DNA from 2 places in the Bacillus sp. KH172YL63 genome. Region 2 is predicted to be linked to the other one. Evidence: riboswitches for the same ligand, from Rfam matches in the RefSeq annotation. Region 2 holds a riboswitch; the other holds the start of a gene.
What was found. A riboswitch is a leader RNA that binds a small molecule or an ion and turns the genes downstream of it on or off. The one in region 2 is predicted to bind cobalamin.
Positions count from the first base shown of each region.

Region 1 (7,987 bases), 790 kb from region 2:
CCCTATACAGAAAATCAGTCTGTACTTGAAGCTTGGATGACTGTGTATCGAAGTCCTGAAACATACTGGGATCTTTACGAATTAGCGGAAAAATTAATCGATATTGAGGACTGGCTGCAGCAATGGCGCTTCAGACATATGAAAACTGTAGAACGGATCATCGGGCATAAAATGGGAACAGGCGGTTCAAGCGGTGTCGGTTATTTAAAGAAAGTATTGGATCACAGGTTCTTCCCTGAACTGTGGCAGGTGCGAACCACATTATAATTGACGGATTGGCAGAATAGAAAGAATTTTCCCGCATAATGGCCTATGCTGCCTTCGTAAGGGTTGCCATTTCTGATTTTACCTGATATTATGTAAGAGAATTATTTTTGTTCGGAATGGAAGGATAGACAAAGTTTTTAAAGCTTTTCGCCTTGAAGTTACATGAGCAAGAATAGTAATACATTTGTGTGGAGAACACACGAGGAGGTAACATTATGTTAGAAGGTACAGTTAAATGGTTTAACGCAGAAAAAGGTTTCGGATTCATCGAGCGCGAAGGTGGAGACGACGTGTTCGTACACTTCTCAGCTATTCAAGGCGAAGGATTCAAAACTTTAGAAGAAGGTCAAAAGGTTACTTTTGAAATCGTTCAAGGAAACCGTGGCGACCAGGCTGCTAACGTATCAAAAGCATAATACATGCGATTCCGAAAGGCTCTACTTTGTAGAGTCTTTTTTCTTTACCATCCTATGTATCAATGTATACAATGGGCTTACCACCCATTCTAGGAGGTTTACCACTATGGCTAGACACTCGTTTCACATATCGACAGATTGGCCGGGACTGAGAAATGATGTAGGAACGCTGAGCTCAGAGAATTTCCATACTGAGATTTCAATCCCCCCTGAAATGGACGGACCGGGGACCGGCACAAATCCTGATGAAATGCTGCTCGGAGCCGCCTCTACATGTTATATCATCACCCTTGCAGCCATGCTCGAACGCAGTTCCATCGAGAAAAAGGATTTGACCATGACATCCGAAGGAATCGTCGAGGTCAGTAAAGGCGTCATCACCTATAAAGAAATCATTCACCGCCCGGTACTGACTCTAAGTCCGTCCGCTACAGAAAAAGACATTGCACTCACAAAGAAACTGATCATGAAAGCGGAACAATCATGTATGATCACCCGAGCCCTGAAAGGGAATGTGGAAGTCATGGTAGAACCGGAAATACATATGTAACATGTGAAAGGGCACCGGAAGATCCGGTGCCCTATTTGATCAGGATTCTGAGTGCACTAATTTCACCAGCATATGAGACAGCATATGCTGTTCCTCTTTATTACCTGCTTTCCATAATTCATACAGCAGTTTTTCTTCCCTGTTCTTTGGTTCTTCATGTGCTGCAAGATAGTCCCCGACCTTCTGGGCTGCTTTTGCCTGCATCTCTTCATTCATCCCGAGCTTATCAGCCAATGACACTTTATCACCTAAGTATTGTTTGAAATGATCAAAGTTAGAGAGAATATCCTCTTTCTTGTCCTGTGACATATTGCTCAACGCACTGTCGACTTTCGAATCCATCTTTGCTTCTGTCGAATGATTTGCCATGTCTGAATCTCCCTTTCTTGATTTGTTTTTTATTCTAGTATGTATATTCCCGGGAGATGGATCGTTAAACCTGTGGATGTTTTTTTGTAGTGGATTTATGGGGGGGAACTCTCTTATTAATAGTGGGCTTTTTTCTAACCCTGGTATTTTATTAGATGCTGGAAATGTTGGATTTAAGTTCTAGGCCATCCGTCTTGAAGATGAGCTTCAATCATCGTTAAAAATAGTTCCTATAATAGATATCTAAAAGAAAAAATCCGAACGCATCCGATTTCTTGATAGAAATACGAAGAAACGCCCGGATTTCTTATGGATGATAGGCCTTGAGAGCTCCCTGAATGGTGTTATCGGCGATATTCCGGATTTAACGGCGAAATCCTGGGTTTAACGGCGAAATATTGATTTTATCGGCGAAATCCAGAATATAACGGCGATATTAGAAATTTATCGGCGAACGGCATGTTCACCGTCACTGCGCTTTCTGCGGTCACGATATGCCCAGCTACGCAAGCCAAAATGATTACAATTCATCGAAACCATTGGCATCAGATGTTTTCGTGTACTGGCGGGATTTTTGTTCGAAGAAATCTGTCTTCCCCCTGTCCACTTCCTGATAGGCAATAATCCATTTGAGGGGATTGTTCTTATACCCTTCAAACGGCGGCTCAAATCCTAATTGCTTGGCACGTTTATTTGCCATGAACTTGATATAATCTTCAAGATCCTTCATTAACAGCCCTTCTATTTCGTTACCGATGATTTCCCTTCCCCACTCGATTTCAAGAAGGGCAGCCTGTTTGAATGTATCCCTGCCGAACCCGAGGAGTTCTTCTGTATGATAAGACGGATTTTCATGAAGCACTTCTTTAAAGATTTTTTCAAATAATCCAACGTGAAACTGTTCATCACGGTTGATATAATTGATCATCGTACTCGTTGCGACCATTTTTTGATTTCTCGCCAGGTTATAAAAAAATGCAAAGCCGGAATAAAAGAACAATCCTTCCAGGATGACATCGTACACGATTGATTTCAAGAAATTGTCGATTGTCGGTGCTTCTACGAATCCCTTGTATCCGTTGGTAATGAAGTCATTTCGCTTTTGCAATATAGAATCGTTCTTCCAAAAATCAAACACTTCATCCTGCTTTTTCTTGGAAACGATGCTTGAAAGCACGTAGCTGTATGAGTGGTTATGCACAACCTCCTGCTGGGCGAGTATGATCATGAGCGCGTTCAGGCTCGAATCAGTCAGATAATCAGCCACTTTACCTGCATAATCTGTTTGTACACTATCGAGCAGTGCGAGAAGTCCGATGATTTTCAAGAAGGATTCCTGCTCTTTTTCGGAAAGCATCGGAAATTGCTTAATATCCTTGGCCATATTGATTTCAAACGGCGTCCAAAAATTTCCGAGCATCCTTTTATACTTCGGGTACGCCCATGAAAAGCGGACATCGTCCCAGTTTAATATATTGGAGCTTTTGCCATTGATGATCCCTGTCGATTTATTCGGTGCAGTCGGATCGATCAGCACCCGTTCCTTCAATTCATTCATTCTCCATCATCCCTTCTAGCTGTGACAGCTTTCACATTCTTCAAAATCGGATACAGACGTCGATCTTACATAATAAGTCGTCTTCAGTCCGGATTTCCACGCATCAAGATGAAGTTTCAATAATTCTTTGGCTTTAATATCATTTCGCACATAAAGGTTAAACGATATGCCCTGATCGATATGACGCTGCCTCTTTTCGTTCTGTTTTACGCTCCAATGTTGATCGAGATGGTAGGCCGTTTTATAGTACCAGGTCGTCTCCGGGGATAGATCAGGTGCTGTCACTGGAATTCTATAATCTTTCTTTTCCTCAGAATACTCCAGCCTGAAGACAGGATCTATGCTTGCAGAAGAGCCGGCAATGAGCGACGTGGATGAGTTCGGGGCCACGGCCATGACATATCCATTACGCATCCCGCCCCGGGAAACATCCTTCCTCAATCGATCCCAACGCTCCCCGGAATAGCCCCTTTTTGAAAAGTACGCTCCGGTTGACCAGTCAGAACCTACGAAATAGGGGTAAGCCCCTTTTTCTTTACTTAATTCGTGGCTGGATTTGATTGTGTGATACGCAATCTCTTCATAAAGATCATCACAGTATGCCACCGCTTCATCCCCCTCCCACTTCAAGCCTTTCTTAGCCAGGAGGTGATGCCATCCAAATGTACCGAGGCCGATGCCCCTGTAACGAAGGTTTGTGATGTGCGCCTGCAGGACCGGCAGTTCATTAAGATCGATAACATGATCTAATAGCCTTACAGCGATCGGGATGACCCTTTCCAATACATCATCCAAGACCGTTTTGGCCAATGAAAGGGAAGCAAGATTGCATACGACATAATCACCGGGGTTTTTATATGTGACGATTTTTCCGTCTTGTATCACTTCTTCTTCCATCACTGTCGGGCTCATATTCTGGGTGATTTCAGTGCAGAGATTACTGCAATAGATCATTCCTTTATGCTGATTGGCATTATAGCGATTGACCGTATCACGGTAAAACATATATGGTGTGCCTGTTTCAAGCTGCGAAATCATGATCCGCTTGAAAATATCGATCGCGGGGACCGCTTCTTTCGAAAGACCCGCATGCGCTACACACGCCCAGTATTTGTCCCTGAATGATCCGTTCCCTTTTTCTTCATCATAGTAATCTTCCAGGGAATACCCCATGACCGACTTCACTTCATGGGGATCGAACAGATACCAGTCACCTCTCTGTTCGACTTGTTCCATGAATAAATCTGGTAGACATACCCCGGTGAACAGATCATGGGTACGCTGTCTTTCGTCGCCATTATTTAACCGGGTATCAAGAAATGAAAAGATGTCTTTATGCCACACATCCAGATATACGGCAATCGCGCCTTGACGCTGTCCCAACTGATCGACGGACACCGCCGTGTTATTCAATTGCTTCATCCAGGGGATCACACCGGAACTCACACCTTTGAACCCTTTGATGTCACTTCCTCTGCTCCGGATTTTGCCTAAATAGATGCCAAGTCCGCCACCGTTTTTACTGAGCGTGGACACGTCGGTATTACTGTCATAGATGCTTCTGAGATCATCTGCCACCGTATCGATAAAGCAGCTCGATAATTGACCGTGACTTTTCCCTGCATTCGCAAACGTCGGGGTGGCAACCGTCATATACAAATTGGACAGGGCCCAGTATGCCTCTTCAATCAACTGAATTCGCTTGTCCCTTGCCTCATTTCTTAACAGTGTCATGGAGATGATCATGAATCGTTCCTGGGGCAGCTCGAGAACCTTTCCTTCATGTGATTTTGTTAAATACCTTTCTGCAAGGGTGATGATCCCTATATATGTGAAGAGTTCATCCCGTCCTGCTTCCATGATGGAGCCGAGATAATTGATTTCTTCTTCGCTGTACGTATCAAGGAGGGCTTTCGTATATAACCCTGATTCGGTAACAGACGTCACATGCCTATAGAATGAACCGAAGAGCTCAGCTTCTCCTATTCCCCTGGCTTTTGAAATGTTCCGGTATAGACTTCTCAAATAGAGATCGGCAGCAGCATAAGTCCAGTCCGGTTCATGAGATGAAATCCTTTCAACCGCCGTCAGGATCATGAAGCGATTCAACTTCTCCCTGTCCATATCGGGCTGGTGAGCCGTATACACCCTGACCTTTTCATCAAATTCCTTGAAGTGAAGCTGTGGAAACCGCTTATGCAGTCTTTTTAGGCTCCTTACTGCTTCTTCATGGGTACTACTTACATTCATAAACATTGACATTCCCATTCCTCCCTTTCATATCAAACGGGAGAGAGTAAAAAAACCGGCCCCTCAAAAGGGACCGGTTCCAGACATTACGGAGATAGGTGAACAGGCAAAAGCCACATCTATCCTCGCTTTATCCTCCCAATTCCCGAAGAGAATAACACGTGATAAACAAGGCAGGTCTCCTGACTCATGCTTCCACCTACTTTAAGGCCTTCCCATCGACATTACGACAGTGGCAGTTCCTTATTTCGTCAGCACTTACAGTTGCGGGGACAGTTCCGGAGTTACACCGGATTCCCTATTAAGTCTCAATCGACACCCTGTTCACAGGTTATAATCAATATGTAGTTTAATAATTAAAATGAAACACAAAATATTGTGTCGAACTTCATATTAAATGATACTGCTTGAATTTTCAAGGGGAATTTTTTAGAGCTGATAAGCTTTTTTAAAGTCGGGACTCAGTACACTCCACACATCAAAGCAATTTCCATCACTATCATAAAAAATAAAATTTCTACCGCCATGGCCCCTGTCTTCGATTTCACCGATTTCTACATCTTTGCTCTTTAATTCATCCCGCAATTCGTTTAATTCATTTAATCCGTTAACCTCGAACGTGATGGAAAACCGCTTTTGTTGGTGCCTGTCCATGAAATTACTGCTTTCCCCCTCTGGTGAGCTCACTAAAAACATGCTGTGGCCGGCAAGATCCAAAATGGCTTTATCCCCATCCAGGTAATTCAAACCTGCGTTCAGCTTCTCCACATACCATTCACTTGCTGCCCTTACGTCCCTCACCGGGATATAAGTCGTTCCGACTCTGATTAATTGATTCATCTTCCTCCTCCTTCGCTATAACATGCTATTCCACAATGGAAAGCAAAACTCCTGTTAAAATATGCTTAGAATTATTAATTTCCGCAAAAGAGGGAGTGAGCTGTCTAAATGCATGAACAAATCGACAGTACACACATCTCACCTCCACTCTGGTCCGTTGAACAAACCTGCATGTCTCTTTATAATCCAGGGTGAAGGTTGTTTGACAGTATTCTTTGGTCCCCATTATTTTCGGCTGTATAAATAGAAAGCCATCTATTTATACAGCCACTTTTTTTGGGTTAGAAACAAGTACAGACAGGCATCTCCTCTTTCATATTTCTCTCCTCGGATCCATCGTTCCGGTTCGCCCGCAGATATGATGCACTCAGGTCTAGCCCCTTCCAAGATTCTGTTTCATCATTGTTACAAACAATACTTTTTGATCTTAATACTTTCTTTTTAAGGGTTTATCATATACAATGCCCATTAAGTGATTTTTTCTTGATCACACCTTAGTTCTGAAAGGAGTCTATTATGAAGAAGCTACTAACGACTTTACTATTGGTATTTTTAACAATTGGACTAGCTGCTTGCGGTTCTGATGAGGAGAGCCAAAAACAAGCTGACGATAAAGCGAAAACGGAAGAAAGCGATCAACAGTCCCAAGAAGAACAGGCAAAGAAAATGGAAGAAATGCAAAAGAAAATGGATAAACAAAAGGTAGAGGAAGACAAAATCGTTGCCGTAGTCAACGACGAAAAGATCAAAGGCGATGATTTCAACAATATCCTCTCTCAATCACAGATGCAATATCAGCAAATGGGACAAGATCCTACAAGCAAAGATGCAGCGGAGAAAATCAAAGAACAGACAATCGACAGTCTTGTCGGCCAGACGCTATTGATGCAGCAGGCTGAAGAAAAAGGCTACAAAGCAACGGAAGATGACGTCAACAAACAGTTAGAAGAAGTTAAAAAGCAGTATGAAGATGAAAAGAAATTTGAAGAAGCAATGAAACAAGCCGGTTTCACGCTGGATGAATTGAAAAACCAGATTGCTGAAAACATCAAATATACAAACTATGTCGAGAAAGAAATCAAAGTTGACGAAGTGACTGAAGATGAAATGAAGACATTCTTTGATCAGTACACAAGCCAACAAGGTGAGGAACAGGCAAAGGATGCACCTAAATATGAAGATGTGAAGCCTCAAATCAAGAAACAGCTGGAACAGCAAAAAAAGCAGGAAAAGCTTGTGCAACATGTTGAGGACTTAAAGAAAAAAGCAAATATCGATGTGAAAATTTAATGCACGCATACAAGAGCCGCCTCACGGGCGGTTCTTTTTTACCGGTTTTTCCAGTTTTCCGTTTTTCACCTTCATAAGCAGGGTATGGTACAGTAAACCATGAATCGGAAAGGATGAGTTTCATTGTCAAAAAGGGCGAACGATAATCCGGAACAGATCAACAAGGATCATGAGGGCATCCTCGATCAGCATGAAAGTGAACAAAACGTAGACCCGATCCCCCTTGAAGACCTGAAAAAAGATCAAAGGGATGAAAAGGACAAGCATCATACGAAAGATGATTCTTCAAGTGAGGAATCATAAAAAATGGCTGACAGAAATCTATAAGTAAAAAGCTGTTTTCGTAAACATTGTGGCTATTAGACAAGCGAGATGCGGTTGATTTCCGCTCCAGATGCTCGCTTTCCGCGGGGATGGCGGTGAGCCTCCTCGGACTTCGTCCTGCGG
Region 1 is NZ_AP022842.1:1,280,395-1,288,381, reverse strand. Features, by position in the region: gene kynA (tryptophan 2,3-dioxygenase) at 1-267, shown strand, start outside; gene KH172YL63_RS06435 (cold-shock protein) at 483-683, shown strand; gene KH172YL63_RS06430 (SACOL1771 family peroxiredoxin) at 790-1,233, shown strand; gene KH172YL63_RS06425 (DUF3243 domain-containing protein) at 1,273-1,602, opposite strand; gene KH172YL63_RS06420 (ribonucleotide-diphosphate reductase subunit beta) at 2,123-3,160, opposite strand; gene KH172YL63_RS06415 (ribonucleoside-diphosphate reductase subunit alpha) at 3,176-5,416, opposite strand; cobalamin riboswitch at 5,566-5,748, opposite strand; gene KH172YL63_RS06410 (VOC family protein) at 5,840-6,250, opposite strand; gene KH172YL63_RS06405 (SurA N-terminal domain-containing protein) at 6,767-7,540, shown strand; gene KH172YL63_RS06400 (hypothetical protein) at 7,664-7,843, shown strand.
Region 1: linked by a shared signal. The riboswitch ahead of KH172YL63_RS06415 (ribonucleoside-diphosphate reductase subunit alpha) and the one ahead of KH172YL63_RS10315 (ABC transporter substrate-binding protein) in region 2 are both predicted to bind cobalamin.

Region 2 (8,777 bases):
GAAAGTGAGATCAAGGTGATTCGTCGGTTCATCCAAGAGGAGAATCTTTGGCTCCTGGGCAAGTGCCTGAGCCAGGAATACCCGCTGTCGCTCCCCACCGGACAATTCATGGAGATAACGGGATTGAAACTTGCTGATGCCAGTCTGTTCCATCACTTTGTCCACAATCTCTCCATCCCGGATAGACGCCCCTTTGAATAACCCCTTCTGATGGGCATATCTGCCGAGCATCACCGTCTCCCGAACTTGATAAGAAAATGTTTCTGCCGACAGCTGCGGCAGGACAGCGATATTCTTTGCCAATTCTTTTGAGGAATACTGCCCCAACGGCTTCCCCTTCAGTTGGATGGTCCCCTCCATTAATGGAAGGAGGCCGGTGATTGCTTTCATCAAGGTTGTTTTCCCGCTCCCATTGGGGCCGAGGATTCCGAAGAATTCCCCTTGATGGATATGGAAGTTCATGTTCCGGATCATTTTCCGCCCGTTGTAGCCGGCTGAAACATGTTGAACATCGATCATGAAGACAACCCTCTTTTCTTAAGAAGTATATAGGCAAACATAGGTGCCCCGATCAACGCGGTGATCACTCCGATCGGAAGTTCTGTCGGAGAAATGATCGTTCTTGAAATGAGGTCGGCAAGTACGAGGAATCCCCCGCCTGTTATGATCGACAATGGAAGGAGATGCTTATGGTCATGTCCGATGATTCTTCTTAGAAAATGAGGAATCACAAGGCCGACAAAGCCGATCGTACCAGAGACAGCGACAGCTGAACCGGTGAGGATACTCCCTGCGATCAGGATCATCATTTTTCTTCTATGTACAGATATGCCGATATGACGGGCCTGTTCTTCCCCGAAACTCATTCCGTTCAGTTCTTTGCTGTTAAAGAATAATATCGTAATGCCGATGATGAAAAACGGCAGGATGATTGTAATATAGTCCCATCCCCTCATAGAAACGCTTCCGAGGAGCCAGCCGATGATCTGTCGCAACTCCTCCCCTGTCAAGGCGATCATCAGTGAGATCAGCGATCCTAAAAAGGAACTGAATATGATACCTGTGAGGATGATTGTTTCTACTTTCATCGCCTTTTCCACTTTTTGAGCAAACCATAATACGAGGAATACGGTGATCACAGAACAAAGGATACTGAAAAAGGGAAGCGTAAACGCCCCTATGACAGGAATGCTTAAATTGAAAAATAATGTAACGACTGCCCCTACTGAAGCACCTGATGAGACCCCAAGTGTATACGGGTCAGCAAGTGGATTACGGAGCAGCCCTTGAAAAGAAGCCCCGGCAATCGCCAGGGAGCTTCCGACTAACAGGGCTAGTAATACGCGCGGTAAACGAATGGTAAAAACGATGTTCTTGGTCATCGGGTCGATGGATTGGGGCAGATGAACCCCAATGATCTCAGACCCTATGATGGAAATAATATCTCCCGGTGGTATATGGATTGTCCCGATCGATATGCCTGCAAGCAGGGATAAAATAAGAAATATCCCTGCGCACATATATGTGAGCCATATTTTATTCTGCAAATATCTCCGGATAGATTGACTTGGCAATTTCCTCTACTCCTTCTACCAATCTTGGACCGGTACGGGTAACAAGATCTGAGTGGACATCATGAACGTTCCCTTCCTTGACAGCTTTTACATCTTTCCAGCCATCTCTTGACAGGACTTGTTCCTTGGGATCCTCACTGTAGTAGCCATATGTTGTGATGATGACATCAGGATTGGATGAAATGACAGCTTCCTGGTTCACCTGCACCCAGCCTTCTTCGCCACCCATCACATTTTCTGCCCCTAACATGGTCAGCATTTGATCAATGAAGGTATGTTTACCTGTTGAATAAATATCAGGAGATGGAGATACTTCCACATACACCTGTTTTTTCTCTTTGACATCCTGCACTTTTTCTTCAATGGATTGAAGGTCGGCTTTCATGCCAGAGATGACGTTTTCTGCCTCTTCATTCTTTCCTACAAGCATGCCGATATTCTCGATCGTACTGTATACTTCATCAAAGCTTTTCGCATCTTGAACGATGAAGACATTGATTCCTGCATCTTTCAGCTGTGTCAATCCAGCCTCTGCCGATGTTGCCGTGCTTTCATGTGCAAGGACGAGGTCTGGCTTCAGGGAGACAATTTTCTCTACGTTGAACTCCATTCCTCCGATTTTTTCTTTTTCCGCTGCTTCTTCCGGATAATTGTCAAAATCGGATACGCCGACAACCTCATCATTCAGTCCCAATTCAAATAAGATTTCTGTATTACTCGGAATTAAAGAAACGATATGTTTAGGTTGTTCTTCCAAAGTCACTTTATGCTCCAGTGCATCATTTACAGACAGTGGATATGCTGCACCATTTTCCTCGGTGACAGCTTCCTGCTTTCCTTGCTTACTTTCCTGATCCCCGGTTCCGCATGCAGACAGGACCCCGATGGATAATAATAATGCCAGTGTGATTTTCCAAAAGTGTGTCATGTTCTTTCCCCCTGTGGTTGTGTGTAGTCAGACAAAAAAACACCTCTGGATGAGAGGTGTTGTGTAAAATGCATGAATGGTTACATAAATAACCGGCACATTACACCTTTCTATCCGCGTAGAATCTGGTGCGAAAGACATCAGGCAGGTCTCCTGGCTCATGGTCATTGTTCGCTGCGCCTTCCCATACAGATTTGTACAGTGGCCATCATTGTGCAGCTTACTACCATTTACAGTGGCGGGACCGCGTTGGAATTTCACCAACTTCCCTATTAAGAAGCTAAAAAGTAAGTGTACTTTCGCTTCACCTAATCTCATATCGTATACAATTGTTCCGTTCATCAGAATTATACACAAATTCCCGGGGTTAGTGAATCCTATTTTCAAAATTTGTTGAAAGTTGTAGCAGCGCTTACATTTTTTGTCGTCCTAAATGCACGATCCTGTGTGAAGAACTGCCATCGGGTCATCCATCTGACCGTCGGAGTGAAAAATGTTGTCGCCACATTTTATTCGTGATAAAATCTGTTTCAAGCTTACACTTTAATGCTTTAAAGAAGCATATTTGATATTGGAGGATTCAGCATGAACGTAAAGAAGGAATTGGCTACCTTTGCCGGTGGCTGTTTTTGGTGCATGGTCAAACCATTTGATGAATTACCGGGCATCATCGACGTTGTTTCCGGGTATACCGGCGGGCATCTCGAGAACCCGACCTATAAAGAGATTAAACAAGGGGATACCGGCCATTACGAAGCCGTCCAAATCACATTTGACCCGTCCCTTTTCCCTTATGAGAGGCTGTTAGAGCTGTACTGGCCGCAGATTGACCCAACCGATCCAGATGGTCAGTTCCATGATCGGGGAGATCAGTACCGGACAGCGGTCTTTTATCATAATGAGGAACAGAAACAATTGGCTGAAAAAACGAAAAATGAGCTTGCAGAAAGCGGAAAATTCAAGAAACCGATCGTAACAGGTATCCTTCCCGCCTCTCAATTTTATCCGGCGGAAGAGTATCATCAAAAATTTTATAAAAAAAATCCTGATGAATATAAAGAAGACCGTGCCAAATCCGGGCGTGATGAATTCATTCAGAACCACTGGTAAAACAGCATTGAATGAAACACCCTCTTTCCCTCCAAACTAATGGAAAGGAAAGGGGGTTTTTTTATGAAGAAAAGAAACAGGAAAGATGCTGATACCGAACAAGTCATAGGGTTTGATGGTCCGGGCAGGGTCGTGAATTTCTTTGATCCGTACCCGGAGGAAGATGATGCCGAGGCGAATAACTCGGATATGGTTGACCTTCCTGCAGAAAAAGAGAGGTGAAGGAGCGCATGGCTTCTTCACCTCTTTTTTATCCTATATAGCGGTTCAGCTTGAGCTGTTCCTCGAGGATCAGTTCTGCCGTCAGTTGACCGGAAAGGGAAACCATCGGTACACCCCCGCCTGGGTGGGTTGACCCTCCGACGAAATACATATTAGAGAGAACTCTGCTTTTGTTTGGTATTTTGAAGCCCCCGTTTAGCTTACGGTCCGTTACCGTACCATAAATCGACCCGCCGTTTGATCCATATAAGTTTTGGATGTCGTTTGGCGTGAAGGTCATTTCGTATTCTATGTGATTTCGTAAATTCGTCACGCCCATGCGTTCAAGCTTTTCCAGAATGGTATGACGGTATTCTTCCTGATAGACCGTCCAGTCTTCCCCGTCCTTCAATGGCGGGACATGGGTCAGCACGAACAGGTTCTCTTTCCCTTCCGGTGCCTGTGTTGGGTCGGACTTGGATGAAATACCGATATAGACTGTCGGATCATCGGCTAACACCTGCTCGTCAAACATTTGCCTGAATTCTTTCTTCGAATCATTGCTGAAGAAGAAATTATGGTGTGCAAGATGATCATATTTCCGGTCTACACCGAGCAAAAGGACGAGACCGGATACAGTCGGAGCGTATTTGTTCAGGTCCTGTACTTCCTTCTCTGACTCATGATAATCTGCAAGCAGGGATTTATAGCAAGGGATCGCTTCCAGATTCGACACGACGATATCGGCCTTCAGTTCTTCCCCAATCTTGGTTTTGATGCCGGTTGCCCTGGAACCTGATGTAAGGATATCTTCTACTTCGCACTGCAGCCTGACCTCGACACCTAGTTCCTCAAGCACTTTAGCCATCGCTTCTGCAATCTTGTACATCCCTCCTTTGACATAATGAACACCGAGTCCCAATTGAACGTGAGCAAGCTGGGACATGACTGCTGGTGCGTGATAGGGTGAGGATCCGACATACATGATCAGGAAATTGAAAAGCTGCCTGACGTGCTTATCTTTAAAAAACTTGCGGTTTGCAGCATCGAGAGATTTCATCGGATCCATCTGAAGCAACTCTTTCACAGGATGCATGGCACGGAGATCTTGTAAGCCGTTGAGGCTCTTTTTATAAAAACTTTTCATTGTCAATTCATACATTTTCGAACAATAGCTTAAATAGTTGAAGAAATGGTCTGCATCTTCGCCTGATGTTTTCTTTAATTCCTCCAGCATGGTGGGTAAATCACTTGATACATCCATCCTCTTTCCATCTTCAAAGAACGTCCTCCAGCCCGGTTCCACCCTGATGATATCCAGGTAGTCATACAGATCCCTATTTGCATGGGCAAATACCTTTTCAAGTACCCAAGGCATGGTGAGGATCGAAGGACCTGTATCAAAGGAGAATCCTTTTCCTTCCCGCTTATTGAGCTTTCCGCCAAGTCTTTCGCCTTTTTCCACAATGGTCACATCATAGCCTTCAGAAGCGAGGCGAATGGCTGTAGACATCCCGCCTAAACCGCCTCCAACGATGATACACTTCTTTTTCATGATCAATTCCTCCTTGGGAGCAAGATTCCCCAGTACTTTTCAGCTCTCCAGTGTGCCCAACTTTGTCTTTTTCATACGTATGTTTGCACAGATGTATGCAGAGCGTGCAGGATGGATACAATGGCGATAAAAAAACAGAAGGTGACAAGTATGTATATCGGATTTGCCGTTATCGCTCTTACGTGGCTTCTCTTTAGCAGAATTCCACTTGTAAAAAGATCCATCCATGTCAGGAATGGTTATCTTGTCAAAAAATGCTCCATCATCATTCCTGCCAGAAATGAAGAAAACACCATCGGCCGTTTGCTCTCAAGTATTCAATCCCAATTTATACAACCGAGTGAAGTGATCGTCGTCAATGACGGTTCAAGTGATCGAACAAAACAAATCGCCGAAACATACGGCGTGACCGTATTGGATAATCCCCCGCTCCCCCACGGCTGGAACGGGAAATCGTGGGCTTGCTGGAATGGAGCCAGGCAAGCCAATGGTGAATGGCTGATGTTTGTCGACAGTGACACGTGGTTTGAGCGAGCAGGGCTTCTCCGAATCGCCGAAACGTATAAAAGAAATCAATGTCAAGGCGTCTTAAGCATTCATCCCTATCATAAAATGCAAACCGGGTCTGAAAGTCTTTCCATGATCTTTCACCTCGTTGTATTTGCATCTACGAATATCACCCACCTCTTCGGACGATGGATGAAGCCTTCAGGCGGTTTCGGGCAGTGTTTCCTTTGTTCCCGAGCAGTGTACGAGAAGATTGGTGGACACGAAGCCGTTAAAGGAGAAATGGTCGAGCATTTCTCATTGAGTCAGCATGCGAAAACACTTGGTGAAATGACTGATGCAGTCAGCGGAAAAGATGCCATTTCCATGAGAATGTATTCACATGGTTTAGGGGAGCTTTTTCGGGGCTGGTCAAAAAGTTTCGCATCCGGTGCGAAATCGACGAATATATTTCTCTTATTCGTCGTGTCTATATGGATCTCATTCCTCACATCCTTTCTTTTTCAATCTATTGGAATGATCTCCACAAATCCGTCCCTGTATATGATGCAATACGCTCTGATTGTCCTTACTCTTTATTTCCAGTTGAGGAAGATAGGTGATTTCACGATTTTTGATTCACTCATATTCCCTGTTCACCTTCTGTTTTTTATTGTCACCTTTTCCTATTCATTTCTGAATACCTTCATATTGAAATCGACCCAGTGGAAGGATCGGTATGTGTTCCTCGACCGGGGAAAGGATGAAAGAATGAAATGAACCTTACCTTCAATATCGTGGCATGGATCACGATTCATCTTGGTGTATCTTATCTGACTTCAAGAATCCATCGACAACATCTCGCATCACTCACTTCCATCTTTCTTCACGGGAGGTGGGAAGTTGAAGAAGGATTTTACCGGTTTGTTCACATAAAGAAGTGGAAAGCATATATACCCGATGCAGGTGGATTGTTTCAGTCTGTCGGCAGGAAGGATGAGATTTGTCTTTTTTCACACCGTGGCAGGAACGAGTTCCTCTGTGAAATCAACCGGGCGGAATTATCCCACTGGCTCCAAATGCTGCCTGCCCCGTTGTTCTTTATATTCAATACCGGAACACTGTCCTGGTGCATGCTGCTTTATGGCATCCTATTCAATCTTCCCATCATTTTCATTCAGCGTTTTAACCGACTAAGGATTTTGAAATTGATGGATACGCATGAGTCCGCGGAAGCCACTATTCATTCAGAAAGCCACCATGTTTCTAAATGAAAGATTTTTGTATATTTTTGATCATTTAGAACATTTTAAGAAGAAGAACCGAGGAAGTCCTCCACAATATATGCCGTTAATCCCTTGATTTGCTCGGTTCGCTTCTTCCTGTTGTTGGAATTTGTCGAAGAAATCCAGCGTGTACACCTCACCCCTTATGCTACACTTAATGAATCAAACCATAGGAGGAAAAATCATGCTAAAAATATATTTACATATGCTTTATTCAACCAAGAAGGAGTGACCATTGACCATTAAATAAAGGACGCTCCTTCTTCCGTATCGGATTTCATGAAGGAAGCAGGAGAATATATTGAAGACTCAAACACTCGCATCCCATAATATCAGGATGCTATTTTGGATTTCTTTTTTTGGTTCAATCAGTTTTCTACAACCGGTGTTGACTTTGTTTTACTTTGAGAGAGGGTTGACATCCTCAGATATTTTAATCGTGCTCATGTTTTGGAGCGGTGCTGTGTTACTTGGGGAACTCCCGACAGGTATCATAGCTGACAGGTTCGGGGCGAGACATTCTTTCTTTCTCGGTTCATGCTTGAAATTCATCAGCATCTCCCTTTTATTATTCGCGTATGAACCATGGATGTTTTTCCTGTACAGCTTTATCAACGGATTTAGTGTAACCTTCTTTTCAGGGGCTGATGAGGCATTAATCTATGATTCTCTTAAAGAATCAAATGAAGAGAATACAATGGATCACGCCATGGGAAGAATTCAGTCTGCATCATTTGTCTCCATGCTGATCGCGGTTCTATTCGGATCTTACTTGGCAAAGGACTTGGCAGACAGTCAATTTAACTTTCTTATCATGCTCGGGCTTGGCTTTCATGTGATAGAGCTCATCCTGATCTTAAAGATCCGGCAGCCCGCTCGTGACTCGTACACGAAGGAAAACCCATTTTCCCAGTTGAAGAGCGGAATCTCGGTGATCCGGAAAGCACCGCAGCTGCTGATCATGTTTTTGAACGTCACGCTGGTTTTCATCCCTGCCGGGGCGGTGTATCAGTACTTCGATCAACCGTTGATGAAGGATGCAGGTGTACCGGTATATTTGATCGGAGCATTTTACGCTGTATCTGCTGTCTTCGGTTATATAGCTTCGAATTCTATCTCACTGCTGACGTCCCGTTTCGGGCGGGTGGCGTTGATGAATGTATCGGGTTTGCTGACGGTGCTGGGGCTTCTGTTATCGGCACTTTTCGGCTCATCGCTTTGGATCGTTCTCGGCTCATTTTTCCTTATTCGTCTTGTTAAAGCGATTCGATATCCCATCTATTCACAATTAAGCAATGATCTGATTCCATCAGGCATCAGGGCGACTACCATTTCACTTCTATCCATTGTGGACTCGGTCCTCGACCTGATCGTCTTCGGCCTTTTAACCATTGTGGCATGGAAGGGGTATTCTACCATCCTCATCGGGTGCGCGATCATCGCACTGATCGGCACTTCTTTACCAATCAGGCCTTATAAGCGGTATGAAATGTTTGGAGAACCCAGTGAGGGACGTACGGTGGAAAAAGGATAAATAAAAAAGAGTGCCGACTTCTTGTCCGGCACTCTTTTACTCATTATTTCTTTATATACGTCCAGCCTTCTTCCTGATAAACCTGACCTTCTTTCATCAGTTT
Region 2 is NZ_AP022842.1:2,070,765-2,079,541, forward strand. Features, by position in the region: gene KH172YL63_RS10305 (adenosylcobinamide amidohydrolase) at 1-519, opposite strand, end outside; gene KH172YL63_RS10310 (FecCD family ABC transporter permease) at 516-1,520, opposite strand; gene KH172YL63_RS10315 (ABC transporter substrate-binding protein) at 1,537-2,502, opposite strand; cobalamin riboswitch at 2,629-2,829, opposite strand; gene msrA (peptide-methionine (S)-S-oxide reductase MsrA) at 3,088-3,612, shown strand; gene KH172YL63_RS10325 (hypothetical protein) at 3,676-3,834, shown strand; gene KH172YL63_RS10330 (phytoene desaturase family protein) at 3,863-5,368, opposite strand; gene KH172YL63_RS10335 (glycosyltransferase family 2 protein) at 5,489-6,634, shown strand; gene KH172YL63_RS10340 (glycosyl-4,4'-diaponeurosporenoate acyltransferase CrtO family protein) at 6,631-7,128, shown strand; gene KH172YL63_RS10345 (MFS transporter) at 7,442-8,674, shown strand; gene KH172YL63_RS10350 (CvfB family protein) at 8,718-8,777, opposite strand, start outside.